Regions from separate parts of the Streptomyces sp. NPDC004732 genome, predicted to be linked through region 3. Evidence: riboswitches for the same ligand, from Rfam matches in the RefSeq annotation. Region 3 holds a riboswitch; each other region holds the start of a gene.

Region 1 (6,966 bases), on a different contig from region 3:
CGGGCGCGGGCCCGCTCGGCCGCGTCGTGGAGGGCAGGCCGCGGGTCCTGCTCCGGCCCGCGGGACCGCCTGCCGACCGTCCCCTGGACCTGCGCGGCGCCGCCCGCGTAGCCCTGGTCACGCTCACCCTCGGGGACCGCGGCGAACTCCTCGAAGCGGTCGACGCGCGCTTCGACGGCCTGGTCGTGGCGGCGTTCGGCGCGGGCCACGTCCCCACCTGGCTCGTCGACCCGCTGGCCGCGCTCGCCGCCCGCATGCCGGTCGTCCTCGCCTCCCGCACGGGCGCGGGCCCGCTGCTGAGCGAGACGTACCAAGGTCCTGGCTCGGAGCACGACATGCTCGGCCGCGGCCTGCTCTCCGCGGGGCCGCTGGACGCGCCGAAGGCCAGACTCCTGCTGCACGCCCTGCTGGCGGACGGCGCCGACTACCCCCGAGTGGCCGACGCCTTCCGCGCGTTGGGGAGCTGGGGCCCTAGCCGATCTGGTCGGGCGTGACCGTCAGCCACCGCTTGTCGGCGGTCACCTTCTGGCCGAGCTCGCGCTGCCGCTCCGCGTTCTTCTTCTTCATCCCGTCGAGCTGCTTCATGTACGAGTCCTTGCGGTTGACCCAGACCCGCACGCCGCCGTGCGCCACGTCCGCGGAGTGGAACAGCATCGGGCCGTCGCTGGCCGGGGTGTCACCGGCGGCGAGGACCGGCTTCTTCCACTCGTCGATGTAGGTGTTGATCGCCGCGGGCTTGCCCTCGTACCAGGTGAGCGGCGCCCACAGGTTCGGCGTCAGCTCGCGCTTCGCGAGCTTCGCGCGGTCCTTCTCGCCGAAGCGGCCCTCGGCGATCTCCTTGCGGGAGCTGGTGACCTCACCGGTCTTGCGGTCCTTGAGCTGCATGGCGACGCCGATGACGTTCTGCGGCTTCACGCCGTAGCCGTACTTCGGGTCGGCGAGGACCATGCGCACCAGATCCTCGCTGGCCGCGCTGACGACGTACACCTCGATGCCGTGCGCCTGCAGCGTCTTGTAGAGCTGCTGCATGCCGCGCGAGAACTCCGGCGGCTTCACCTCGGTCTTCGTCGGCTTGCCGTCCTCGAAGTACTCGGCGGGGATCGGCTTCTTGTACGCCAGGAGCTCGTCGACGTACCCCTTGAGCTCCTTCAGCGTGAAGCCGGAGAAGATCTGCGCGGCCCAGGGGTAGCAGACCTGGTCGTCCACCTCGCACAGCCGGTTGTAGTAGCTGTAGAGGCTCTCCTTGTGCCCGGCCTTGTCCTTGAAGGGGATGATCTTCAGGGACGGGTCCATGGTCTTGCGGGTGAGGACGCCCTTCATCTCCAGGAAGGGGAGCAGCGACTCCTCGAGGTCGTTGCGGTACGTCGTGTTGTCCGCGTCGAAGACCGCGTACGCACCCTTGTGGTCGTTCTTCGCGATGACCTTGCCCAGCTTCTTGGCGACCGGCTTCGGCCAGTGCGACAGCTCGCGGGCGGTGGCCGCCGAGGTGTCGGCGGCGTTCGCCTCGTCCGTCGGCCACAGGGCGCTGCCCGCGAGAACGGCGGCGGCCAGCGCGCCCGTGGTGCCGATGACGGCCAGCTTGCTCTTTGCCCGTACTGCCATGTCTCTACGTCCCTGCCGTTCCCTGCGAGCGATGTGCGGCCCCGACCGGAGCGGCGCGCAATGCTATGGGGCGGCAGGGACATTTCCCATGATCGACGTCACCGTGGCGCGGTGGCATGGGGCGGGTGAACAGGGGTAGCAGAAGGGTTCCGCGCATACTGGGCCCATGGACTCCCGTGAGTTCGTCCGCGCCGCTCCACGGCTCGACGGCATGGTCGTCTCCGCGGTCGGCTACCGCACCGCGGGGCAGCGGCCGGGGCTGCACCGGGGGCTCCCTTCGCCGTATCTGACGGTGATCTTCTCCCTGGACGGGACCATCGCCACCGGCAGCACCCCGGACCGGGCGACGGGACCGGACGCGACGCGCACCGACATCATCGTGGGCGGCCTGCACCAGAGCCCCGCGTACGTCGTCCAGCCCGAGCACGAGGCGGGCATCCAGCTCGCCGTGCATCCCCTCGCGGCCCGCGCCCTCCTCGGCCTGCCCGCCGCCGGGCTCACCGGGCAGCTCGTCGTCGGCGGCACGGACGTCCTCGGCGACCCGGCCGCCGAGATCCGCGAGCGGCTGTGCGAGCTGGACCGCTGGGAGGAGCGCTTCGCCCTCCTGTCGGCCTACCTGAGGCGGCGCGCGGCCACGGACCGCGCCGCCGGATCCGTCCGCCCCGAGGTCGCGGAGGCCTGGGCGTGGCTGGCCAGGCACCGGGGCGCGGGCACCCTCGGCGGCCTCTCCCGGCACGTCGCGCTCAGCGAGCGCAGGCTGACCGCGCTGTTCCGCGCCGAGACGGGACTCACCCCCAAGCAGGCCGCCCGCCTGATGCGCTTCCAGCACGCCAAGGCCACCGTGACCCGCGCCGTCGCGGCGGGCGCCCCGCCGGACCTGGCCGGGGTCGCGGCCGACACCGGGTACTACGACCACTCCCACCTCGTACGCGACTTCCGGCAGTACACCGGCGAGACCCCCACCCGCTGGCTGGCCGAAGAGTGCCGGAATATCCAAGCCGGGGCGCACGGCCGGGGCGAAGAGTAGAGCCATGGAAACCAACCGGAACACCACGCAAGAACAGCAGCTCAGCACGCCCGCCCCGGCGATCTGGCCGGGCCTCCAGGCCCAGGACGCCCCCGCCCTGATCGACTTCCTCGTCGGCACCGTCGGCTTCCTGCGCACCGCCGTCTACGAGGACGAGGGCCGGGTCGCCCACGCCCAGCTCGACTGGCCCGAGGGCGGTGGGGTCATGCTCGGCTCGTACGACCCGGCCGACGAGGCGACCTGCGGCAGGCCCGGCACCGCGGGCGCCTACGTCGTCACCGACCACGTGGACGACCTCTACCGCAGGCTCGCCGAGGCCGGTGTGAAGGTGATCAGCGAGATCGAGGACAAGCCCTACGGAAGCCGTGAATTCGGCATCGAGGATCCGGAGGGCAACCGCTGGTCCTTCGGGACGTACCGCGGCGAGCCCAGGCCCGCGCCGACCACCGCGACGACGCCCGGGCCGACCGCGTGAACTCGCGTGATAACTTGCGCAAGCCAGTCAAACCCACACCTGGGCCAGGGAATCCGGTGCGAATCCGGAGCTGACGCGCAGCGGTGAGGGGGACGGGCGGGGCCACGGCCACTGGGCGTCACAGGACGCCCGGGAAGGCGCCCCGCCCGGCCGATCCCCGAGTCCGAAGACCTGCTGGCGCCCTCCCCGCTCACCCTGCGGCGGAGGTCACGACGCAGGCCAGGCTCCGCGTATGAGCCGTGACACCCAAGGGATCACGTGTCCTCGACAGCCCGTATATCCGCCCTCCTCTGTGCCTGCCTGTTCGCGCTCACCGCGTGCGGCGGCTCCGCGCAGAAGACATCGCAGTCCGGGCAGCAGAGCACCGAGGGCTACCCGGTCACGGTCACCTCCTGCGGCAAGGACGCGAAGGTCGGGGCACCCCCGCAGCGGGCCGTCTCCCTCGACCAGGGCTCCACGGAGATCCTGCTCTCCCTCGGCCTCGCCGACCGCATGGTGGGCACCGGCACCTGGACCGACCCGGTCCTGGAGAACCTGGCGAAGGACAACGCGAAGGTGGAGCGGCTCGCCGACCGCTACCCGTCCCTGGAGAAGGTCCTGTCCAAGGAGCCGGACTTCGTCAGCGCCTCCTTCCTCTACACGGTCGGCAAGGGCGGCGTCGCCGACCGCGCGAAGTTCGACGAGCTCGGCGTGCCCGTCTACGTCTCGCCCACCGACTGCGCGGGCAAGGACAACGACGGCGGCGGCGACGGCAAGCGCGTCAAGACCCTCACCATGGACACCGTCTACGGCGAGGTGCGCGACCTGGCGAAGGTCTTCCACGTCGAGAAGCGCGGCGAGCAGCTGATCGCCGACATGAAGCGCCGGGTCGGCAGGGCCACCAAGGACATCAACACCGCCGACGCCTCCGGCACCAAGCTCATGTACTGGTTCGCCAACTCCGACGCCCCGTACCTGGCGGGCTGCTGCGGCGCCCCCGGCATCATCACCCGCGAACTCGGCGCGAAGAACGTCTTCGACGACACCCACGAGGAATGGCCCCAGATCAACTGGGAGACCGTCGCCGACCGCGACCCCGACGTCCTCGTCATCGGCGACCTCACCCGCAAGTCGCAGTCCGCGGAGAGCGCCGCGGCGAAGATCAAGTTCCTGGAGTCCAACCCGGCGACCAAGAACCTGACGGCCGTGAAGAAGAAGCGGTACGTCCTGCTCAGCGGCCAGGCCATGAACCCCACGATCCGCACGGTCGACGGCATCGAGCAAGTGGCCGCCGGGCTGCGGAAGTTCGGACTCGTCAAGTGACGGAGGCCGCGCCGGACACGGGCAGTGTCACCGGCGCCGCCCCCGCCCGCGTGCGGCAGGGGCTGCTGTGGCTCGCCGGGGCCGCCGCGCTCCTCCTCTCCGTCTCCGTGGCCGTCACCATCGGCCCCGCGGAGATCTCCGTGTCCGACGTGTGGTCGACCGTCGCCGCCCACCTCGGCTGGGGCGAGAGCCCGCTCACCCCGATCAGGGACGGCATCGTCTGGAACCTGCGGATGCCGCGCACCGTGCTCGCCGCCGTCTGCGGCGCGGGCCTCGCGGTCTGCGGTGCGGTCATGCAGTCCCTGCTCCGCAACCCCCTCGCCGACCCCTTCGTGCTCGGGGTGTCGTCCGGGGCGTCCACGGGAGCGGTCGCGGTCGTCGTCCTCGGGGTCGGCGGGGGAGTGGTGTCGGTCTCCGCGGGCGCCTTCGCGGGCGCGCTCTGCTCCTTCGCGCTCGTGCTGCTCCTGAGCCACACCCTCGGCGACACCACGGACCGGGTCGTGCTGTCCGGCGTCGCGGCCATGCAGCTCTTCTCCGCGCTGACGTCGTTCGTCGTCCTCACGGCGGGCGACGCGGAGACGACGCGCGGCGTGCTGTTCTGGCTCCTGGGCTCGCTCAGCGGGGTCGGCTGGACGGACGTGTGGCTGTGCGGCGCGGTGCTCGTGGCGGCGCTGGTCGTCTGCCTCGGCCACGCCCGCACGCTGGACGCCTTCGCGTTCGGCCCGGAGGCCGCGGCGGCGCTGGGCGTCCGGGTGGCCCGCACCCGCCTCGTCCTGCTCTGCACGACGGCGCTGCTCACGGCGGCCCTGGTCAGCTCGGCGGGCGCCATCGGCTTCGTCGGCCTGGTCCTGCCGCACGCGGCCCGCGCGGTCGTCGGCTCCGGACACGCCAGACTGCTCCCGGTCACGGCGCTCGCCGGGGCGGTCTTCCTGGTCTGGGTGGACACGCTGGCCCGCACGGCGCTTGACCCGCAGGAGGTCCCGGTCGGCGTGGTGACCTCACTCATCGGCGTACCCGCGTTCGTGGCGGTGCTGTACCGGACGCGGAGGACGACGTGACGCACGACATCAGGGACGGCGCGACCGTCCTGAGCGACGCCGCGGGCCTGCGCGCCGACCGCGTCAGCAGGGAGGCGGGCGGTCGGCTCGTCGTCGACGGCGTCAGCCTCGCCCCGCCCGGCGGCGCCACCGTGGGGCTCCTCGGCCCCAACGGATCCGGCAAGTCCACGCTCCTGCGCATCCTCGCGGGCGTCCTCGCCCCGGCCTCCGGCGTGGTCACCCTGGACGGCCGCACCCTCCCCGACACGGGCCGCCGCGCGGTGGCCCGCCGGATCGCCGTGGTCGAGCAGCACGCCGCGACGCAGGTCGAACTGTCCGTACGCGACGTCGTACGTCTGGGCCGTATCCCGCACCGCCGCGCTTGGTCGACCCCCACGCCGCACGACGAGCAGGCCGTGCGCGAGGCCCTCGCGCGCACCGGCCTCACCGAACGCGCCGCCCAGGCCTGGCACACCCTCTCCGGCGGCGAGCGCCAGCGCGTCCAGATCGCCCGCGCCCTGGCACAGGAGCCCCGCGAACTCCTCCTGGACGAGCCCACCAACCACCTGGACATCCAGCACCAGTTGGACCTGCTGTCCCTGGTCGCGGAGCTCCCCGTCACCAGCGTGATCGCCCTGCACGACCTCAACCTGGCGGCGATGTTCTGCGACCACCTGCTGATCCTCAAGGAGGGCGTGGCGTATGCGTCGGGCACTCCGGCGGAGGTCATCACGGAGAAGCTGATCGCGGAGGTGTACGGGGTGCGGGCGGTGGTGACACCAGGGGAGGGCGAAGGGCCGGTGGGCGGGCGTCCTTCGGTGCGGTTCCTGCGGGGCTGAACGCTGCGACCAGGCCAGACGCGTACGAATGGCCCTTAACACGGGCCTGCGGGCACCCCTAGGTTCACCGAAGGACCCCCATCGGCCCGTCAGGAACCGCAAGCAGGAAGGCCCGTAGCGATGCCAGAGACACCGGCCGTGCCGACGACGTCACCGATATCGGTGATCGCGCACCTGAGCGACACTCACATCGACACCGGTACGGCGGACGGCGGCCGCAGCGTCGGCCGCACCCGGGCCGTCATGGAGTACCTGAACGGCCTCCCGTACGACCTGGACGCCGTCATCGCCACCGGTGACATCGCCGACCACGCCACCCCGTCCGAGTACGAGGCGGCCCGCGAGCTCCTGACGACCCGGCACCCGCTGCTGATCTGCCCCGGAAACCACGACGAGCGCGCCGCGTTCCGCGAGCACCTGCTCGGCGAACCCCCGAGCACGGCCCCGGTCGACACCGCACACGTCACGGACCGCTTCACCCTGGCCCTGTGCGACACGTCGGTGCCCGGCGAGGACCACGGGAGGCTGGCGGACGAGACCCTGGAGTGGCTGTCCGCCCTCCTCGCCGACACCCCGCCCGCACGCCCGGTCCTGATCGGCTTCCACCACCCGCCGGTCCCGCTGCACACGCCCTACGTGGACGGCATCCGCCAGCTCGACGAGCACCGCCTGGCCGAGCTGACG
Region 2 (6,966 bases), on a different contig from region 3:
GAGGCGATGGCCATCGAGACCACGCACCTTTCAGCCAAGCGCTTCCCCGCCCTGCGCCGCTCCCTGGTGAAGTACACCTCGCTCTACACCGCGCTCGCCGAGGTGTACGACGTGCACCTCGCGGAGGCCGAGGAGACCATCGAGACCTCCCTGGCGACCCCGCGCGAGGCGGGCCTGCTCGGCACCGACGTCGGTCTGCCGATGCTGCTCCTGTCCCGCCACTCGCTGGACGGGAACGGCCAGCCGGTGGAGTGGGTGCGCTCCGTCTACCGCGGCGACCGGTACAAGTTCGTCGCCCGCCTCAAGCGGCCCACGGACTGACACCCGCCCGAGGTCTGGCGCGGGCCCACCGCACTGCTCTACGTTCCTCCCGTCATCGCACGATGAATCTCATCGCATGGTGAACGGGAGGACGACCCGGTGCGCAGAGCGAATCCCCGATCCATCGTCATCTGGTCCCTCGTCGCGCTGATCGGCGCCGCGGGCTGGACCGTCCTGGCCCTCGCACGCGACGAGGAGGTGTCGGCCGCCTGGATGGTGGCGGCGGCCCTCGGCTCGTACGCCGTCGCGTACCGCTTCTACTCCAAGTTCATCGCGTACAAGGTCCTGAAGGTCGACAAGAAGCGGGCCACCCCGGCCGAGCGGCTCGACAACGGCATCGACTTCCACCCGACCGACCGCCGGGTGCTGCTCGGCCACCACTTCGCGGCGATCGCGGGCGCGGGGCCCCTGGTGGGGCCGGTCCTCGCGGCCCAGATGGGGTACCTGCCCGGCACCATCTGGATCATCGTCGGCGTGATCTTCGCGGGCGCCGTGCAGGACATGGTCGTGCTGTTCTTCTCGACGCGGCGCGACGGCAAGTCGCTGGGGCAGATGGCGCGCGAGGAGATCGGCCCGTTCGGCGGGGCCGCCGCGCTGCTCGCCACCTTCGCCATCATGATCATCCTGCTCGGGGTGCTCGCGCTGGTCGTCGTCAACGCGCTCGCCGAGTCGCCGTGGGGCACCTTCTCCATCGCGATGACCATCCCGATCGCCCTGCTGATGGGCTTCTACCTGCGGGTGCTGCGGCCGGGACGGGTCAGCGAGGTCTCGCTGATCGGCATCGCGCTGCTGCTGCTCGCGCTCGTCGGCGGGCGCTGGGTCGCCGAGTCCTCGCTCGCGGACACCTTCACGCTCGCGCCGTCGACGCTGGTCATCTGGCTGGTGGCGTACGGGTTCATCGCCTCGATCCTGCCGGTGTGGATGCTGCTCGCGCCGCGCGACTACCTCTCCACGTTCATGAAGATCGGCACCATCGTGCTCCTCGCGGTCGGTGTCGTCGTCACCCTGCCCACGCTGAAGATGGACCCGGTGACCGACTTCGCCTCGCGCGGCGACGGACCGGTCTTCGCGGGCTCGCTCTTCCCCTTCGTCTTCATCACCATCGCCTGCGGCGCCCTGTCCGGGTTCCACGCGCTGATCTCCTCGGGCACGACGCCGAAGATGATCCAGAAGGAGACGCAGGTCCGGATGATCGGCTACGGCTCCATGCTGATGGAGTCGTCCGTCGCGGTGATGGCGCTCGTCGCGGCATCGATCATCGACCCCGGTCTGTACTTCGCGATGAACGCCCCGGCCGGAGTCGTCGGCGACACCGTCCAGGAGGCGTCGAGAGCCGTCGCGGGCTTCGGGTACTCCATCTCACCGGCCGACCTCGCGCAGGCCGCCCAGAACGTCGAGGAGTCCTCGCTGCTCTCGCGCACCGGCGGCGCGCCCACGCTCGCGGTCGGCGTCTCGGAGATCTTCTCCAAGGTCACCGGCGGCTCGATGCGGGCCTTCTGGTACCACTTCGCGATCATGTTCGAGGCGCTGTTCATCCTGACCGCGCTCGACGCGGGCACGCGCGTGGGCCGCTTCATGCTGCAGGACATGCTCGGGAACATCTACAAGCCCTTCCGGCGGATGAGCTGGAAGCCGGGGCTCGTGCTCACCAGCGCCGCCGTCACGGGGCTCTGGGGCTACTTCCTGTGGGTGGGCGTGCACGAGCCGCTCGGCGGGATCAACCAGCTCTTCCCGATCTTCGGCATCGCCAACCAACTCCTCGCCGCCGTCGCCCTCGCCGTCTGCACCACGCTGCTCGTGAAGTCCGGGCGGCTCAAGTGGGCCTGGATCACCGGGATTCCGCTCGTCTGGGACGCGACGGTGACGCTCACCGCGAGCTGGCAGAAGGTGTTCTCCGACGACCCGCGCGTCGGCTTCTTCCAGCAGCGCGCGAACTACCAGGACGCCATCGACGAGGGCAAGATCCTGCCGCCCGCCAAGACGATGGACGACATGCACACCGTCGTCACCAACTCCACGGTGGACGGCGTCCTTTCGGCGGCGCTCGCCCTGCTCATCGTCGTCGTGATCGTGGACGCGGCACGGGTGTGCGTGAAGCACGTCCGCAACCCCGGCGCCTCACGGCTGAGCGAAGCGCCGTACGTGGAGTCGAAGTTGACCGCTCCGGCCGGGCTCTTCGCGACCCGGGAGGAGAAGGAGGAGGAGAGGCAGGCAGAGAGGCAGGCGGAGCGACGGGAGGTGGCGCCGTGACCTGGGTGCTGCGCGGGATGCGGTGGATGCGGTGGTACGTCCATGAGCTGACCGACGAGTCGGCGTACGACCGGTATGTGGCGCACGTACGCAAGGAGCATCCGGCGGCAACTGTTCCCAGCCGCCGCGCATTTGAACGCATGCGGACAGACCGGGCGGAGTCAGACCCCCGTCAGGGGTTCCGCTGCTGCTGAACAGGCAACTTGTCACGTCCGTTATCCGGACGGGGGTTCCATACAGCGAGACTGTGGCTTAGATTTCCCGCACGTTAAGCATGGGATAAGTGAGGGAACGGAGCCGCGATATGTCAGATGCGCCTGAAGTGAGCAGACCGGTGGTCACGCCGGTCCGCGTGGTCATCGCAGCCTGCCTTGTCGCACCCTTCGTGGCAATGCTCTGGGTGGGCTCGTACGCGAAGATCGATCCCACCTTCATCGGCATCCCGTTCTTCTACTGGTACCAGATGCTCTGGGTGCTCATCTCCACGGCGCTCACGATGATCGCGTACAAGCTGTGGCAGCGTGACCAGCGCGCCCGCAAGGAAGAGGCGCGGTCATGAACGACGGAGTCAACGGCGTCGCCCTCGCGGTCTTCATCTTCTTCTTCGTCGCCGTCACGGTCATGGGCTTCCTGGCCGCCCGCTGGCGCAAGGCGGACAACGAGGAGAGCCTGGACGAATGGGGCCTCGGCGGCCGCTCGTTCGGCACCTGGGTCACCTGGTTCCTGCTCGGCGGCGACCTCTACACCGCTTACACGTTCGTGGCCGTCCCCGCGGCGATCTACGCGGCGGGCGCGGCGGGCTTCTTCGCCGTGCCGTACACGATCCTCGTCTACCCCCTGATCTTCACCTTCCTGCCGCGCCTGTGGTCGGTCTCGCACAAGCACGGCTACGTGACGACCTCCGACTTCGTGCGCGGGCGCTTCGGCTCCAAGGGCCTCTCGCTCGCGGTCGCCGTCACCGGCATCCTCGCAACGATGCCGTACATCGCGCTCCAGCTGGTCGGCATCCAGGCCGTCCTCGACGTCATGGGGATCGGCGGCGGCCCGGACACCAACTGGTTCATCAAGGACCTGCCGCTGCTGATCGCGTTCGCGGTGCTCGCCGCGTACACCTACTCGTCGGGTCTGCGCGCGCCCGCGCTGATCGCGTTCGTGAAGGACGGTCTGATCTACCTCGTCATCGCCGTCGCGATCATCTACATCCCGATCAAGCTCGGCGGCTTCGACGAGATCTTCCAGGCCGCGAACGAGAAGTTCTCGGCGGCGAACGACGCGGCGGGCAAGCCTGTCGCGGGTCTCGCGCCGGGCGAGGCGGGGCAGTGGACGTACGCCACGCTCGCACTCGGCTCCGCGCTCGCGCTGTTCATGTACCCGCACTCGATCACGGCGACGCTCTCCTCCAAGAGCCGCAACGTGATCCGCCGCAACACCACGATCCTGCCGCTCTACTCGCTGATGCTGGGCCTGCTCGCGCTGCTCGGCTTCATGGCGATCGCGGCCGGGGTCAAGGTCGAGAACGGGCAGCTGGCGATCCCGCAGCTGTTCGAGAACATGTTCCCCGACTGGTTCACCGGCGTCGCCTTCGCCGCCATCGGCATCGGCGCGCTCGTACCCGCGGCGATCATGTCGATCGCGGCCGCGAACCTCTTCACGAGGAACATCTACAAGGACTTCCTCAAGCCGGACGCGACACCCGCACAGGAGTTCAAGGTCTCCAAGCTGGTCTCGCTCCTGGTGAAGGTGGGCGCGCTCGCCTTCGTCCTCACCATGGACAAGACGGTCGCGATCAACTTCCAGCTGCTCGGCGGCATCTGGATCCTGCAGACGATGCCCGCCCTGGTCGGCGGCCTGTTCACGCGGTGGTTCCACCGCTGGGCGCTGCTCGCGGGCTGGGCGGTCGGCATGGTCTACGGCACGGTCGCCGCGTACGGCGTCGCGTCGCCGACGCAGAAGCACTTCGGCGGCTCGTCCGACGAGATCCCCGGCATCGGCGAGATCGGCTACATCGGCCTCACCGCGTTCGTCCTGAACGTGGTCGTGACCGTGGTCCTCACCTTCGCCCTGAAGGCGCTGAAGGCCCCCGAGGGCGTCGACGAGACGTCTCCGGAGGACTACACGGCGGACGCCGGTGACGCCGGTGTCATGGAGGAACTGCCGAAGGCGACGGCGGGCTCCGGCCACTGAGCCGACCGCTGCCGCACGTCTGCCGCACGGCACAGCGTACGACGAAGGGCCGCCGGGAAACCGGCGGCCCTTCGTCGTACAGCTCTGCGATCCGACACAAGATGTGGGCCTGCTTCAGTAAGCCGACACAAGATGTATGCTCGTGCTCGCTGTCGCCGCAGGGGAATCCGGTGCAAGTCCGGAACTGTCCCGCAACGGTAGACGTGTACGCATTTGTCGTACGCGGAGTCCGAAGACCTGCCGGCAGTGCACCCGTGTCGACCGACCCGGGTGCCGACCGTCCGGGCCTCGTGGAATGGGCCGGTGGACGCGGTACGCCGCCCTGTCCGGGTGCGCCCGTGTGTGCCGTCCCCTCCCCCAGGCCCAGAGCCGAGCGAGGGAGAGCTCCACGTGACCATCGCGCCTGCCGAACCTGCGTCAGCGCTGTCACCGCAGCCCATCGACAGCACCGAGGGTACCGACGCGCCAGGGACCGCGCTGCTGCGCACCCTGACCGACCTCACCGCCGACCTCCCCGACGCCGACCCCGGCCGGGTCGCCGCCGCGGCGCTGCGCGGCCGTTCGGCCAGGGCCGACGAGGCGGAGCTGCGGGAGCTCGCGACCGAGGCGGCCGCGGGGCTCATCTCCGAGGACCCCACGTACTCGAAGCTCGCGGCCAGGCTGCTCACCCTCTCCATCGCCGCCGAGGCCGCCTCGCAGGGCGTGCGCTCCTTCACCGAGTCGATCGCCGTCGGCCACCGTGAGGGCCTGATCGCCGACCGCACCGCCGACTTCGTGGGCGCCCACGCGGCCCGGCTCGACGCGCTCGTGGACACCGCGCTCGCCGACGGCGCCGACTTCCGCTTCGGCTACTTCGGCCTGCGCACCCTGCACAGCCGCTACCTGCTGCGCCACCCGATCACCCGCCAGGTCATCGAGACCCCGCAGCACTTCATGCTGCGCGTGGCGGCCGGTCTGGCGGAGGACGAGAGCGCCCGCGCGCTCGACGAAGTCGCCGCGCTGTACGGCCTGATGAGCCGCCTGGACTACCTGCCGTCCTCGCCGACGCTCTTCAACTCCGGCACCCGCCACCCGCAGATGTCGTCGTGCTACCTCCTCGACTCCCCGCTGGACGAGCTCGACTCCATCTACGACCGCTACCACCAGGTCGCACGGCTCTCCAAGCACGCGGGCGGCATCGGCCTCTCCTACTCCCGCATCCGTTCCCGCGGCTCCCTCATCCGCGGCACGAACGGGCACTCCAACGGCATCGTGCCGTTCCTGAAGACCCTGGACGCCTCCGTCGCCGCCGTGAACCAGGGCGGTCGGCGCAAGGGCGCGGCCGCGGTCTACCTGGAGACCTGGCACTCCGACATCGAGGAGTTCCTGGAGCTGCGCGACAACACCGGTGAGGACGCGCGCCGCACGCACAACCTCAACCTCGCGCACTGGATCCCCGACGAGTTCATGCGCCGCGTCGCCACCGACCAGGAGTGGTCGCTGTTCTCACCGGCCGACGTGCCCGAGCTCGTCGACCTGTGGGGCGACGAGTTCGACGCCGCCTACCGCAAGGCCGAGGCCGCCGGGCTCGCCAAGAAGACCATGTCGGCCCGGGACCTCTACGGCCGCATGATGCGCACCCTCGCGCAGACCGGCAACGGCTGGATGACCTTCAAGGACGCGGCCAACCGCACCGCCAACCAGACGGCGGAGCCCGGCCACACCGTGCACTCCTCCAACCTCTGCACGGAGATCCTGGAGGTGACGGACGACGGGGAGACCGCCGTCTGCAACCTCGGCTCGGTGAACCTCGGCGCCTTCGTCGACCCGGCCGCGCAGGACATCGACTGGGAGCGGCTCGACGAGACCGTCCGCACCGCGGTGACCTTCCTCGACCGCGTCGTCGACATCAACTTCTACCCGACCGAGCAGGCCGGGCGCTCCAACGCCAAGTGGCGCCCCGTGGGCCTCGGCGCGATGGGCCTCCAGGACGTCTTCTTCCAGCTCAAGCTGGCCTTCGACTCCCCCGAGGCGCGCGCCCTTTCCACCCGCATCGCCGAGCGCATCATGCTCGCCTCGTACGAGGCGTCCGCGGACCTCGCCGAGCGCAGTGGTCCGCTCCCCGCCTGGGAGAAGACCCGCACCGCGCGCGGCGTGCTGCACCCCGACCACTACCCGAAGGCCGTGGCCGAGCTGACCTGGCCGGAGCGCTGGGCGGCGCTGCGGGAACGT
Region 3 (6,966 bases):
AAGGCCACGAAGCTGATGATGGACGTCCACCAGAAGGGCCGCGCCGTCGTCTCCAGCGGCAGCCGCGAGGAGATGGAGCGCGACGTACAGGCCATGCACGGGTACGGGTTGTGGGCCACCCTTCAGCAGGACCGCAAGTAGCGGACCGGAAGCAGCGGACCGGAAGTAGCGACGCATCTGATGCCAGGACAATTCGAAGCGATCCCCGGCGGCGGCGCCGCCGTCGCGCTCGACGAGGTCGAGATCTCGATCATCCGCTCCCTCGCCGTGCAGCTCCTGGAGCTGATCGGGCCGGGCCCCGGCGGTGAGGTCTCCGACGACCCGCTCGCGGAGCTCTTCGCCGAAGGCCCGAGCGAGCCGCCCGCCGATCCGGTGATGCAGCGTCTGCTGCCCGATGCGTACGGCGGTCCGGGCAGCGAGAACGGCGCGAGCGACGCGGACGAACTGCGGGCGTATTCGGCGGAATTCCGGCGGTTCACAGAGAATGACCTCCGGGCCAAGAAGCGTGACGACGCCCTGGTCGTGATCCGCTCGCTGGACGCGATGACGTCGTCGGGCGAGGGCGGAGCTGTCCTGAAACTGTCGGTCGAGGAGTCCCGGAACTGGCTGGGCGCCCTCAACGACCTCCGCCTCGCGATCGGCACGCGGCTCGAGGTGAGCGACGAAGACGACGCCGATCTGCTCTACCGGCTGCCGGATTCCGACCCCCGCAAGCCGATGGTGATGGCCTATCTCTGGCTCGGCGGACTGCAGGAAACGCTGGTCGGGACGTTGCTGGACTGATTCCGGGCAGGAATCCGTGCAGAATGCAGCGAAATTTGTTGTAGTAGACAGGTTCCATCCGCTCCGCGGGTGGTTCGCTCAGCGGAGCCTCAAATCCGGATAACGATCCCGTCAAGTCATTGCCCGACTTTGCGGTGTCAAGGGCGCTTTGTCCGCTTCTCCTTGTGGTGTGCACCACAAGTGGCTCATTCCCTCACTGTTGCCACCGTGATAAATCTTCACGACCGCTCGGCGACGCCACCCATGTCGCCGAGGGCGCTTCAGCCGGCAGACCGCCGGTAGCACTCCATCCATATCCGGGGGGATCAGGACCTGATCCGCAGCCACAACGCAGATGTGCGGGCGCGGATCAGCATGGAGAAAGGCGTCACCATGACCTCAGTGCAGGTCGAAGAGCACCACGACGGGCACGACGGCAATGGGGTCGTGCACGGCTCGTCCGGCGAGGGCGAGGGATACCAGCGCGGGCTCGGAGCCCGGCAGATCCAGATGATCGCGATCGGCGGTGCCATCGGCACCGGCCTGTTCCTCGGCGCGGGCAAGGCCATCCACAAGGCCGGACCGAGCCTCATCCTGGCGTACGCCATCGCGGGCCTCGTCATCTTCTTCATCATGCGGGCGCTCGGCGAGCTCCTCATGTACCGGCCCGTGTCCGGCTCCTTCTCGGAGTACGCACGCGAGTTCATGGGCCCGTTCTTCGGATTCGTGACCGGCTGGACGTACTGGCTCTTCTGGGTCGTCACCGGCATCACCGAAGTGACCGCGGCCGCCCAGTACATGCAGTACTGGACCCACGACTCATTCCCGCAATGGGCCTACGCGCTGGTCTTCACCGTCATCCTGTACGGCGCGAACCTCATCTCCGTGAAGCTCTTCGGTGAGCTCGAGTTCTGGTTCTCGATGGTCAAGGTCACCGCCATCATCGGCATGATCCTGATCTGCGTCGGCATCCTCACCATCGGCTTCTCCGACGCCGGTGACACCGCCACCGTGGCCCACCTGTGGAACCAGGGCGGTTTCTTCCCCAACGGCATCGGCTCCACGCTGATGACCCTGCAGATCGTGATGTTCGCCTTCCTCGCCGTCGAGCTGGTCGGCGTCACCGCGGGCGAGTCCAAGGACCCGAAGACCGTCCTGCCCAAGGCCATCAACACCGTGCCGTGGCGCATCGCCGTCTTCTACGTCGGCGCGCTCATCATGATCCTGTCGGTCGTCCCGTGGACCTCCTTCAAGCCCGGCGTCTCGCCGTTCGTCGCGGCCTTCGAGGAGATGGGTCTCGGCGTCGGCGCCGCGATCGTGAACTTCGTGGTCCTCACCGCCGCGCTCTCCTCCTGCAACTCCGGCATGTACTCCACCGGACGCATGCTGCGCGACCTGGCGATGAACGGCCAGGGCCCCAAGTTCTTCACCAAGCTCACGAAGAACGGCCTGCCGCTGATCGGCACCACGGCCTCCGCCGCGTTCATGCTGGTCGGCGTCTGGATCAACTACCAGTGGCCGGGCGAGGCGTTCAACTACGTCGTCTCCTTCGCGACCATCTCCGGCATGTGGGCCTGGATCATGATCCTGGCCTGCCAGATCCGCTACCGCCGCAAGGCCGACCGCGGCGAGCTGCCGCAGTCCACCTTCCGGGCCCCGGGCGCCCCGTACACCAGCTGGTTCGCCCTGCTCTTCATCGGCATGGTCATCGTGATGATGGGCGTCGACAAGGACGCGCGGATCTCGCTGTACGCCGCTCCGGTCTGGGCCGCGATCCTGACGGTCTCCTACCTGATCCTCAAGAGCCGCAACCCGGAGGCCGCGGCCTTCGACAAGCGCAAGATCGGCGTCTCCGGCGGGGTCTCCTCGGACGACTCCCTCTCCAAGGACTGAGGCTCCCCAAGGCCACTGTCCAGCATTCGGGCCCGCGCGTACCACACTTCGGTACGCGCGGGCCCCTCTGCTTATCCTGGCTGCCATGCTGACCATCACCCAGGCCCTCCACGACCAGATCGTCGCGCACGCGCGCCAGGACCACCCCGACGAGGCGTGCGGCGTGGTCGCGGGCCCGGAGGGCACCGGACGTCCCGAGCGGTTCATCCCGATGCTGAACGCCGCCCGCTCGCCCACGTTCTACGAGTTCGACTCGGGTGACCTGCTCAAGCTCTACCGCGAGATGGACGACCGCGACGAGGAGCCGGTGATCGTCTACCACTCGCACACCGCCACCGAGGCGTACCCCTCGCGCACCGACATCACCTACGCCAACGAGCCCGGCGCGCACTACGTCCTGGTCTCCACGGCGGACACCGACGACGCGGGCCCCTTCCAGTTCCGCTCCTACCGGATCGTGGACGGCGAGGTCGCCGAGGAAGAAGTAAAGGTCGTCGAGGCATACTGAGCTTTACTCAAGAGGGCGGCAGGAGCCAGGAAGCCGGTGCGAAACCGGCACGGTCCCGCCACTGTGACCCCACTCCGAAGCCGGGGCGGGGGAGTCAGGAACTGACCTGCCGTCCTCCTCCATGCAACGCAGGGGACGCGGAAATCCCCTGGAGGAGGCAGTTCAGCCATGTCCCGCCACACCGGCATACGCGCGCTCGCCGCGGCCGCACTGCTCGTCCCGCTCGCCGCGTGCTCCTCGTCTGACTCGGGCGATGCGGGCGGTGACGGGAAGACCGCGGCCAAGGCCGCCGGATTTCCGTACACCGTCACCAACTGCGGTGTGAAGACGACGTACGACGCACCCCCGAAGCGCGCCGTCACCATGAACCAGCACGCCACCGAAGTGATGCTGGAACTCGGCCTCAAGGACCACCTCGCGGGCACGGCGTACCTCGACGACAAGGTCCTGCCGCAGTATGAGAAGGCGTACGACTCCATCCCCGTCGTCGCCAAGGAGTACCCCTCCTACGAGAAGCTGCTCGCCGCCAACCCCGACTACGTGTACGGCGGATACGCGAGCGCCTTCCTCGCGGGCGACGGCCGCAGCCGCTCCGCGCTCGCCAAGTCCGGCATCGAGAGCCGCCTCAACGTCGAGGGCTGCGCGAAGCGGCCCGTCTCCATGGATGACGTCTACCGCGAGGTCCGCGAGGTCGGCTCCACCTTCGGGGTGCGGGCCCGCGCGGACAAGTGGGTGAGCGGCGCACAGCGCGAACTCGCCGCCACCGCCGAGAAGTCGAAGGGCAAGAAGCCCCGCTCCGTCTTCGTCTACGACAGCGGCGACAAGACCGCGTTCACCGCGGGCGGCCGCGGCATCGGCAACGACATCATCAAGCGGGCGGGCGGCCGCAACGTCTTCGCCGACGTGGACAAGTCCTTCAGCGACGCGTCCTGGGAGTCCGTCGTGAAGAACAGGCCCGAGACGATCCTGATCCTCGACTACGGCGCCACGACCGTCGCCCAGAAGAAGAAGCGCCTCCTCGACGACCCGGCCCTCCAGGACGTCCCCGCCGTCAAGAACAAGAGCTTCGCGGTGCTGCCGCTCTCGGACATGGTCACCGGAGTACGAGCACCCGAGGCGGTGAGGAAGCTGGCGGCGCAGCTGTGAGCGCGCAGAGAGTGCGGGAGATCCAGCCCGTCCGGCGTTTGAGGACGAGCCCGAAGGGCGATCGGCGGAGCTCAGGGGGGCGGCGCCTCGCCGTCCTGACGGTGCTCACCGTCGCCCTCGCCGCCGCGACGCTCGCCGGGCTCGCCCTGGGCTCCGTCAGGATCCCGACGGCCCAGGTCGTCGAGATCCTGACGGGAAGGGCGGACCCCTCCCCGTTCCGCACCATCGTCCTGGACGTGCGACTCCCGAGAGTCATCCTCGGCGCCACCGTCGGCGCAGGACTCGCCGTCATCGGCACCGTCCTCCAGGCCCTCGTCCGCAACCCCCTCGCCGACCCCTTCCTGCTCGGCGTCTCCTCGGGCGCCTCCGTCGGCGCGGTCAGCGCGATCGTGCTCGGCTCCGTCTTCGGCCTCGGCGCCGCCCTGTCGACCAGCGTCACCATCCCGGCCGCCTCCTTCGCGGGCGCCCTGATCTCACTGGTCCTCGTCTACGCCCTGGCCCGCAGCGGAGGCGGCGGCTTCGCCACCGGCAGGCTGATCCTCGCGGGCGTCGCCGTCTCGTACATCCTGACCGCGCTGACCAGCCTCATCCTGGTCACCGCCGACAGCGCGGACCACCTCAAGGAGGTCCTGTACTGGACGCTCGGCGGCCTCGGCAGTGCCCGCTGGGACATGCTCGCCCTGCCCTGCGTCACCCTGGTCCTCGGCACGGCCCTCCTGATGTCCATGGCCCGCCCCCTCGACCTGCTCCTCGCCGGTGAGGAGGGCGCCACCGTCCTCGGCCTGGACGCCACCCGATTCCGTGCCGGAGTCTTCGTCCTCGCCTCGCTCCTCACCGGCGCCCTGGTCGCCTACAGCGGGGCCATCGGATTCGTCGGCCTGATGGTGCCGCACGCCGCCCGCATGCTGGTCGGCGCCGCGCATCGCGCACTGCTCCCGGTCGTCGCGCTGATGGGCGCGGTCTTCCTGGTCGCCGCCGACCTCGCCGCACGCACCGTCGCCGCGCCGCAGGACATCCCCGTCGGCGTGCTCACCGCGCTCACCGGCGGCCCGTTCTTCCTGTGGCTGCTGAGGCGGCGCAACGAAGGAGTACCGGCATGACCCAGCCGCCCCCCGCCGGTGAACTGCGCACCGAGCACCTCTCGTACGAGGTCGAAGGCAGGCTCCTCGTGGACGCCGTCGACCTCACCGCCGACCCCGGCGAGACCGTCGGCGTCGTCGGCCCCAACGGCAGCGGCAAGACGACGCTGCTCCGCTGCGTGTACGGCACGCTGCGCCCCACCGGCGGCCGCGCCCTCCTCGACGGCGACGACCTGCACACGATGCCCCCGAAGGCGCGCGCCCGGCGCCTGGCCACGGTGCCGCAGGACGGCCAGGCCGCCTTCGAGCTGACCGTCCGGCAGGTGGTCGCCATGGGCCGCTCCCCGCACAAGCGGTTCTGGGAGGCGGACACCGCGGCCGACGACGAGCTCGTCACGGCGGCGCTCGCCCGGGTCGGCGTCGACGAGCTGGCCGACCGCACCTTCCCCTCGCTCTCCGGAGGCGAGCGCCAGCGCGCCCTGGTGGCCCGCGCCCTGGTCCAGGAGCCGACCCTCGTCGTCCTCGACGAGCCCACCAACCACCTGGACATCCGCTACCAGCTGGAGATCCTCTCCTTCGTGCGGGACCTGGGCACCACGAACCTCCTGGCCCTGCACGACCTGAACCTGGCCGCGTACTTCTGCGACCGCCTCTACGTCCTCGACGGCGGCCGTCTCGTCGCCTCCGGGGCGCCCAAGGAGGTCCTCACCGCCGAGCTGCTCGCCACCGTGTACGGCGTGACGGCCGAGGTCAGCACGCATCCGCTGACCGGCGCCCCGACCGTCGTCTATCTGCCGCCGCCCGCATCCTGAACGGATTCCGTCCACCAGCTGAGATCACATTCCGGGATCCGGACCGGGAATCGATACGATGACCGCATGGTTCCCCATGACGTGAGCGAAGAGACGCCGAGCGCACCCCTGCTGCTCGTGGCGCGGCTGCACGTCGACCTGTGCCGCCTCGCCAGCGCCATCTGTACCCGCTGAACCGGTCCACCGCGGCCCGACCACGGCCGCGGGCCGCGGCGGCCGCCTCCGTACGCCCGGCGCACCACACCGCAAGCCCCGCGCCGCCGCGCGCCCACCACTCGCACTTCTCGACTCCCGACAGGAGCCCTCAGCATGGCCATCGAGGTCCGCATCCCGACCATCCTCCGCACCTACACCGACGGCGCCAAGGCCGTCGAGGGCAGCGGGGACACCCTCGCCGAGCTCTTCACCGACCTCGACTCGCGGCACGAGGGCATCGCCGGACGCATCGTCGAGGACGGCAAGCTCCGCCGCTTCGTGAACGTGTACCTCAACGACGAGGACGTCCGCTTCCTCGACGGCATCTCCACGAAGCTCGCCGACGGCGACAGCGTCACGATCCTGCCGGCCGTCGCCGGCGGCATGGTCTAGGCCCGATCCCGGATGCCTCGCTACGACTCCCCGCTCGCCGCGGTCGGCAACACGCCGCTCGTCCGCCTGCCGCGGCTCTCCCCTTCGGAAGACGTCCGCATCTGGGCCAAGCTGGAGGACCGCAACCCGACCGGCTCCATCAAGGACCGGCCCGCCCTCCACATGGTCGAACAGGCCG
Region 4 (6,966 bases), on a different contig from region 3:
GTTCCGGGCGGAGACCGGAATCGACACGGGCGTGCGGCCGGTGGCGCTGCCCGACGGACGTATCGCCGTCTTCGGTACCCGTACGCTGTTCGGTGACCAGCCCGCCGCATACCGCAAGGAAGTGGGATTTATCGCCCAGCAGGCCCCGGGCAAGCCCTTCGGCCCCTGGCAGTCGCTGGACAGCCCCGAGCTGTCCGGCGAGGTCGGTACGAACGACATCAGTGCGCCCGCGGTCGTGGCGCACGACGACGGCACGATGTCCGTGTTCGTGCGCGACAGCAGCCGCCGGCTGACCGCGCGCGTCCAGCGGTCCGACGGCACGTGGACTCCCTGGCGCGGCCTGGGCGGTGAGGCCGTGCACAGCGATCCGGTCGCCGCCAAGGACCGCGCCGGACGCGCCTACTTCCTTGCCGCGACCCCGCACAGCGTCCTGGCCTGGATCCAGGACGAGCCGGGCGCGGACGTGCGCGGCCCGCTGGCCACCGGCCTTCCGGCGACCACGTTGCCGTTGACCGTCCGGCCCGACGACGACGGCGTCCGGGTCTTCTACCGCATCCCCGCCTCCGGGGACGTGGGCTCCGCCCGCCTGCACGCGGACAGCCTCACGCCCTTCACGGCGGAGCCGGGCCGGGCGCGCCGGTCGTCCTCCACCGCGCACACGTCGGTGGCCGCCACCGATCTGGGCGGGGCGGGCGGCTACGGCCCGGTGAGCGTCACCGCGGACGACTGGGGCGGTGTCCTGCTCGCGGCCCGGACGGCCACGGGCGATGTCGCCACGGCCTGGGGCACGTCGGGCGTCGCAAGGAACCGGCCGCAGTGGAACCACACCGGGGTACTCCCGGCGGGCGCGCCGTCGAGCGCTCCGCTGGCGTCGGGCGGCGTCGTGCTCACCATGCTCGGCCTCGACAGCCGCCTGTACTGGACCCATGCCAGACGTGGAGGAGGTCGTCTGGCTCCCTGGCAGCCGGTGGAGTCTCCGACGGCAGGGAGGTCGAAGGCCTGATGCGGATGCCGACCCCCACACGCCTGCGTACCAACCAGAACACCCCCCAGAACACCCGGAAGCCGCTCGACTCGCGCGATCCGTTCTTCGACAACGCGAAGTTCCTCCTGATCGTGCTGGTCGCCCTCGGCCACTCCTGGGAACAGATCGTCTCCGGCACGCACACGCTGCAGGCGGTCCACACCGTGGTCTACGCCTTCCACATGCCGGCGTTCATCCTGTTGTGCGGCTACTTCTCGCAGCGCTTCACCGGCCGCCCCGACCAGGTGCGCAAACTGATCGAAGGGGTGCTGATCCCCTACCTCCTGTTCGAGGCGGCGTACTCCGCCACGTACAGCGCGGTGCGGGGCGAGCCGTACACCTTCACCCCCACGGAACCCACCTACCTCTGCTGGTTCCTCGTCGCCCTGTTCCTCTGGCGGCTGAGCACACCCCTGTGGCGGGCGGTCCGCCACCCGGTGCCGATCGCCGTGGTGGTCTCCCTCGCGGCCGGTCTCACGACGATGGGTTACGACCTGGCGCTGCCGCGCGTGCTGATGTTCCTGCCCTGGTTCGTCCTCGGCATGAACCTGCGCCCGGAGCACTTCGCCCTCCTGCGCACGAAGGCGGCCCGCCGCTGTGGCGTGGTGGCGCTGGTCTGCGCCGTGGTCGCGGCGTATCTGTGGATGCCCGCGCCCGACGAGCACTGGTTGTCCATGGACGTCGGCTACACGGAGCTCGACATCAGCTGGCCGCAGTACCTCGCCGTGCGCGTCGGCATCTTCGCGCTCAGCGCGGTGCTGGTCGCCGCGTTCTTCGCCTGTGTGCCCCGACGCCGCACGCCCTTCACCGCTCTCGGCGCCGCCACGATGTACCCGTACCTCCTGCACGGCCTGCTGATCCGCGCGGGCGAGGCGGCGGGCCTGTATCCGGTCCTGAAGGACCTGGGCGCGGTCGGCCAGGTCCTCCTCACCCTCGGCGTCGTCACCACGGTGTTCCTGCTGTCGACTCCGCCGGTGCGGAAGCTGTTCCGTCCGCTGGTGGAGCCCCGGCTGCCGCGTGGCGCCGTGCCGGTGGACGAGCGTTCGAAGTGACCTTCCGGAATCCGGCGGCCCTAGCACTGCTCCACCGCCACCCCGTAGGGTGATCGGCGCAGCTGGTTCGCCCCGTCCGCCAGACGGGAGCGTCGCAAGAGGGAACCCGGTGGGAATCCGGGACTGCCCCGCAGCGGTGAGTGGGAACGACCGCCGTCATCACGCACTGGGCCCCGACGAACGGGACCTGGGAAGCGACGGCCAGTAGGTGTCCTCCCCCGGGAGGATGCGCCCGCGAGTCCGAAGACCTGCCCGCTGTCCGTGCCCGAGCCATTCGTGCGCGGATATTCCGGTGACCTCGAGGGCGGGTCGGCGTACATAGCGAGCGGATGACCGCGCCTTGCCGCGCGAGACGGTACCCGCCGGTATGTCACTCCTTCTTGGCCACGCAGGTCTCCGGGATCCCCGGGATACGTCTCTCGAAGGAGATCTCCGTGACCACCAAGACCGCAGCCGCGGCAGCACGGGCCACCGTGTACGGCTACCCCCGCCAGGGCCGCAACCGCGAGCTCAAGAAGGCCATCGAGGGCTACTGGAAGGGCCGCGTCACCGCCGACGCCCTCCGGAGCACCGCCGCCGACCTCCGCCGCGCCAACTGGCAGGAACTCTCCGACGCGGGCATCGGCGAAGTCCCCACCGGCGACTTCTCGTACTACGACCACGTCCTGGACACCACCGTCATGGTCGGCGCCGTCCCCGAGCGCCACCGCGCCGCGGTCGACGCGGACGCGCTCGACGGGTTCTTCGCCATGGCGCGCGGCACGCAGGACGTGGCGCCGCTGGAGATGACGAAGTGGTTCGACACCAACTACCACTACCTGGTGCCCGAGCTGGGTCCCGGCACGGTGTTCACCGCCGACTCCACCAAGCAGGTCACCGAGTTCAAGGAGGCCCAGGCGCTGGGCCTGACGGCGCGGCCCGTGCTCGTCGGCCCGGTCACCTACCTCCTGCTCGCCAAGCCCGCCCCCGGGGTGGCCGCCGACTTCGACCCGCTGACCCTCCTCGACCGCCTCCTTCCGGTGTACGCAGAGGTGCTCGCCGACCTGCGCGCGGCGGGCGCCGAATGGGTCCAGCTCGACGAACCGGCCCTCGTCCAGGACCGCACCCCGGCCGAGCTGAACGCGGCCGAGCGCGCCTACCGCGACCTCGGCGCCCTCACCGACCGCTCCAAGCTCCTCGTCGCCTCGTACTTCGACCGGCTCGGCGACGCCCTCCCGGTGCTCGCCAAGGCCCCGGTCGAGGGCCTCGCCCTCGACTTCACCGAGGCCGCCGCCGCGAACCTCGACGCCCTCGCCGCGGTCGGCGGTCTGCCCGGCAAGCGGCTCGTCGCCGGTGTCGTCAACGGCCGCAACATCTGGATCAACGACCTGGCCAAGTCCCTCACCACCCTCGGCACGCTGCTCGGGCTCGCCGAGCGGGTCGACGTGGCGACCTCCTGCTCCCTCCTCCACGTCCCCATCGACACGGCCCTCGAACGGGACATCGAGCCGCAGATCCTGCGCTGGCTCGCCTTCGCCCGGCAGAAGACGAACGAGGTGGCCACGCTCGCCAAGGGGCTGGCCCAGGGCACCGACACCATCACGGCCGAACTGTCGGCCAACAAGGCGGACCTGGCCTCGCGCGCCGAATCGCCGATCACCCACGACCCGGCCGTCCGGGCCCGCGCCGGTGCCGTCACCGACGCCGACGCGCGCCGCTCCCAGCCCTACGCCGAGCGGACCGCCGCCCAGCGCGCCCACCTCGGCCTGCCGCTGCTGCCGACGACGACCATCGGCTCGTTCCCGCAGACCAACGAACTGCGCACGGCCCGCGCCGACCTGCGGGCCGGGCGCATCACCACGGCGGGCTACGAGGACCGCATCAAGACCGAGATCCAGGACGTGATCTCCTTCCAGGAGAAGACCGGCATCGACGTCCTGGTGCACGGCGAGCCCGAGCGCAACGACATGGTGCAGTACTTCGCCGAACAGCTCACCGGCTACCTCGCCACCCAGCACGGCTGGGTCCAGTCGTACGGCACGCGCTACGTCCGCCCGCCGGTCCTGGCCGGTGACATCTCGCGCCCCGAGCCGATGACGGTGCGCTGGACGACGTACGCCAACTCCCTCACCGACCGCCCGGTCAAGGGCATGCTCACCGGCCCCGTCACCATGCTCGCCTGGTCCTTCGTCCGCGACGACCAGCCGCTCGGCGACACCGCCCGCCAGGTCGCCCTCGCCCTGCGCGACGAGGTCAATGACCTGGAGGCGGCAGGCACCTCGGTCATCCAGGTCGACGAGCCCGCACTGCGCGAAACGCTGCCGCTGCGCGCCGCCGACCACCCCGCGTACCTGGCCTGGGCCACCGAGTCCTTCCGCGTCTCCACCAGCGGGGTGCGGCCGGACACCCAGATCCACACGCACATGTGCTACGCCGAGTTCGGCGACGTCGTCCAGGCCATCGACGACCTCGACGCGGACGTCATCAGCCTGGAAGCGGCCCGCTCCCACATGCAGGTCGCCCGCGAACTCGCCACCCACGGCTACCCCCGCGAGGCGGGCCCCGGCGTCTACGACATCCACTCCCCGCGCGTCCCCAGCGCCGAGGAAGCCGCCGCCCTGCTGCGCAAGGGACTCGACGCCATCCCCGCCGAACGGCTCTGGGTCAACCCCGACTGCGGCCTGAAGACCCGCGGCTGGCCCGAGACCCGCTCCTCCCTGGAGAACCTGGTCACGGCGGCCAGGACGGTCCGTGAGGAGATCGGGACGGCTGCGTCCTGACCGTCCTGAACGCGTCCTGACGGCGCGATGCGTGCCGGTGTCGGGGCGGGATTCAGGTGTCCGCCCCGACACCGGCACGCCGTGCCGGCCGACACGACCGAATGGACCATGTCAGTGACTCGACATCACCGCTGTCCGTACCCGGCGGCGGTCCCGCGTCTCCACCCGGCGCAGTGCCGAGCCGACGCGCACCGCGTCGGCCGAGTCCGCCACCTCGTGGACCCGCACGGCCCAGGCGCCCCGGGCCGCCGCCCAGCCGGAGACGGTGGTGGTGGCAGCGTCACGCCCACGGGCGGGGCGGGGCGTGCCCGTCACCGGGTCCGCCAGCAGGGTCCCCAGGAACCGCTTGCGGGAGGCGCCCACCAGCACGGGGAATCCGAGAGCCGTCAGCTCGTCGATCCCGGCGAGCAACTCCCAGTCGTCGTCACGGTCCTTGGCGAATCCGAGGCCGGGATCGACTATCACCCGGCCGGGGTCGACACCGGCCGACACCACGGCGTCGACCTGCCGTTCCACCTCGCGTACGACGTCGATGCGCGCGTCGTCGTAGGAGGCAAGACCGTCCATGGCCGCGGAGTGCCCGCGCCAGTGCATCACCACGTACGGGACGTCGCTCCTCGCGGCGACTCCGGCCATGTCGGGATCGGCCTGCCCGCCGCTCACGTCGTTGATCAGGCAGGCCCCGACGTCCACCGCGGCCCGCGCCACCCGGGCCCGCATGGTGTCCACACTCACCAGAGCCCCTCCCTCGACCAGTCCCCGCACCACCGGCAGTACGCGCCGCAGTTCCTCCTCGCAGGTGATGCGCGACGCTCCGGGGCGCGTCGACTCACCCCCGACGTCAACCAAGTCCGCGCCCTGGGCCATCAGTTCGAGGCCGTGCGCGACGGCACGCCCCGGGTCCAGCCACAGACCGCCGTCGGAGAACGAGTCGGGCGTCACATTGACGATTCCCATGACGCCGCATCGCCCCCAGGACAGGGCTGCGGAAGGAAGAGCGGTGTAGGAACTCATGAGGAAATGATGACGGATACCCATTCGCGCTGTACAGCGCGGACGGCACATTCGACTTCGTACCGACAAGTGGACTTCTCTCGTGCGGAGTTCACAAGACGTCTAGGCTTCCCACATGGCTCTCGGTACCCCAAGCACACGACCGGACAGTGCACAATCCATTCGCGATCTGCTTTCCCGGGGCGACCGCTCCTACTCCTTCGAGTTCATGCCTCCGCGCACCCCGGAGGCCGAGACCGGACTCTGGAAGGCCATCCGCAAACTGGAAGCGCTGTCACCCACTTTCGTTTCGGTGACCTATGGCGCCGGCGGTTCCACGCGGGGCCGGACCATCAATGTCACCGGGCGCATCGCGCAAGAGACGACACTGACACCCGTCGCACACCTCACCGCCGTCGGGCACAGCGTCGCCGAGCTGAGGAACATCCTCGGGCACTACGCCGACCAGGGAGTTCGCAATATTCTCGCTCTTCGGGGCGATCCGCCGGGTGACCCGCTCGGCGCCTGGTCCAGGCATCCCCAAGGGGTGGACCACGCGGCCGAACTGGTCTCCCTCATCAAGGAATCGGGAAACTACTGCGTCGGAGTCGCCGCGTTCCCGGAAATGCATCCGCGTTCCGGTGATCGCGCGAGCGACATCAGGCATTTCGTCGAAAAATGCCGGGCAGGCGCGGATTACGCCATCACGCAGATGTTCTTCGACGTAGACGAGTACCTGCGCTTTCGCGACCTGGTCGCCGACGCCGGATGCGACACGCCCATCATTCCCGAGATCATGCCCGTGACCACCCTGCGAACCCTGCGGAGAATACCCGACCTCTCCACGGCGACATTTCCCGCGCGGCTCGCCGATCGCATGCTCGTCGCGGCGGAAAACCCTGCCTCGGTGCGGTCGTTGGGGATTGAACACGCCACCGAAATGTGCCGTCGGCTCATCGCGGAGGAAGCACCGGGACTTCACTTCATGACCATGAATTTCTCAACGGTGACGACGGAGATCTATCAGAACCTGGGACTTGCGCCCGGCCCTCGGGGGTGACTCTGACGATCCGTTAGGATCAAGGTCGACTCACGGTCGGGTGGACAGTCGGATGGACACCGGAAGACATCCCAACCG

The links. Region 3 has a riboswitch for cobalamin ahead of ABZV77_RS33305 (ABC transporter substrate-binding protein). Riboswitches for the same ligand answer to the same signal wherever they lie in the genome.
Region 1: another riboswitch for cobalamin. It lies ahead of ABZV77_RS36345 (ABC transporter substrate-binding protein); the one in region 3 lies ahead of ABZV77_RS33305 (ABC transporter substrate-binding protein).
Region 2: another riboswitch for cobalamin. It lies ahead of ABZV77_RS15810 (ribonucleoside-diphosphate reductase subunit alpha); the one in region 3 lies ahead of ABZV77_RS33305 (ABC transporter substrate-binding protein).
Region 4: another riboswitch for cobalamin. It lies ahead of metE (5-methyltetrahydropteroyltriglutamate--homocysteine S-methyltransferase); the one in region 3 lies ahead of ABZV77_RS33305 (ABC transporter substrate-binding protein).

Annotation. Positions count from the first base shown of each region.
Region 1 is NZ_JBEXJR010000016.1:128,531-135,496, forward strand. Features, by position in the region: gene ABZV77_RS36325 (asparaginase) at 1-494, shown strand, start outside; gene ABZV77_RS36330 (HAD family hydrolase) at 472-1,602, opposite strand; gene ABZV77_RS36335 (helix-turn-helix domain-containing protein) at 1,769-2,629, shown strand; gene ABZV77_RS36340 (VOC family protein) at 2,634-3,104, shown strand; cobalamin riboswitch at 3,112-3,298, shown strand; gene ABZV77_RS36345 (ABC transporter substrate-binding protein) at 3,363-4,406, shown strand; gene ABZV77_RS36350 (iron chelate uptake ABC transporter family permease subunit) at 4,457-5,464, shown strand; gene ABZV77_RS36355 (ABC transporter ATP-binding protein) at 5,494-6,282, shown strand; gene ABZV77_RS36360 (metallophosphoesterase) at 6,439-6,966, shown strand, end outside.
Region 2 is NZ_JBEXJR010000005.1:36,977-43,942, reverse strand. Features, by position in the region: gene ABZV77_RS15835 (GntR family transcriptional regulator) at 1-321, shown strand, start outside; gene ABZV77_RS15830 (carbon starvation CstA family protein) at 421-2,571, shown strand; gene ABZV77_RS15825 (YbdD/YjiX family protein) at 2,589-2,765, shown strand; gene ABZV77_RS15820 (DUF3311 domain-containing protein) at 2,876-3,130, shown strand; gene mctP (monocarboxylate uptake permease MctP) at 3,127-4,755, shown strand; cobalamin riboswitch at 4,879-5,015, shown strand; gene ABZV77_RS15810 (ribonucleoside-diphosphate reductase subunit alpha) at 5,146-6,966, shown strand, end outside.
Region 3 is NZ_JBEXJR010000012.1:239,077-246,042, reverse strand. Features, by position in the region: gene clpS (ATP-dependent Clp protease adapter ClpS) at 1-141, shown strand, start outside; gene ABZV77_RS33320 (DUF2017 domain-containing protein) at 181-783, shown strand; gene ABZV77_RS33315 (amino acid permease) at 1,156-2,655, shown strand; gene ABZV77_RS33310 (M67 family metallopeptidase) at 2,741-3,163, shown strand; cobalamin riboswitch at 3,160-3,288, shown strand; gene ABZV77_RS33305 (ABC transporter substrate-binding protein) at 3,332-4,309, shown strand; gene ABZV77_RS33300 (iron ABC transporter permease) at 4,348-5,409, shown strand; gene ABZV77_RS33295 (ABC transporter ATP-binding protein) at 5,406-6,200, shown strand; gene ABZV77_RS33290 (putative leader peptide) at 6,267-6,374, shown strand; gene ABZV77_RS33285 (MoaD/ThiS family protein) at 6,510-6,788, shown strand; gene ABZV77_RS33280 (cysteine synthase) at 6,801-6,966, shown strand, end outside.
Region 4 is NZ_JBEXJR010000001.1:836,002-842,967, forward strand. Features, by position in the region: gene ABZV77_RS03450 (PIG-L family deacetylase) at 1-1,003, shown strand, start outside; gene ABZV77_RS03455 (acyltransferase family protein) at 1,003-2,076, shown strand; cobalamin riboswitch at 2,123-2,347, shown strand; gene metE (5-methyltetrahydropteroyltriglutamate--homocysteine S-methyltransferase) at 2,511-4,835, shown strand; gene folP (dihydropteroate synthase) at 4,947-5,849, opposite strand; gene metF (methylenetetrahydrofolate reductase [NAD(P)H]) at 5,965-6,888, shown strand.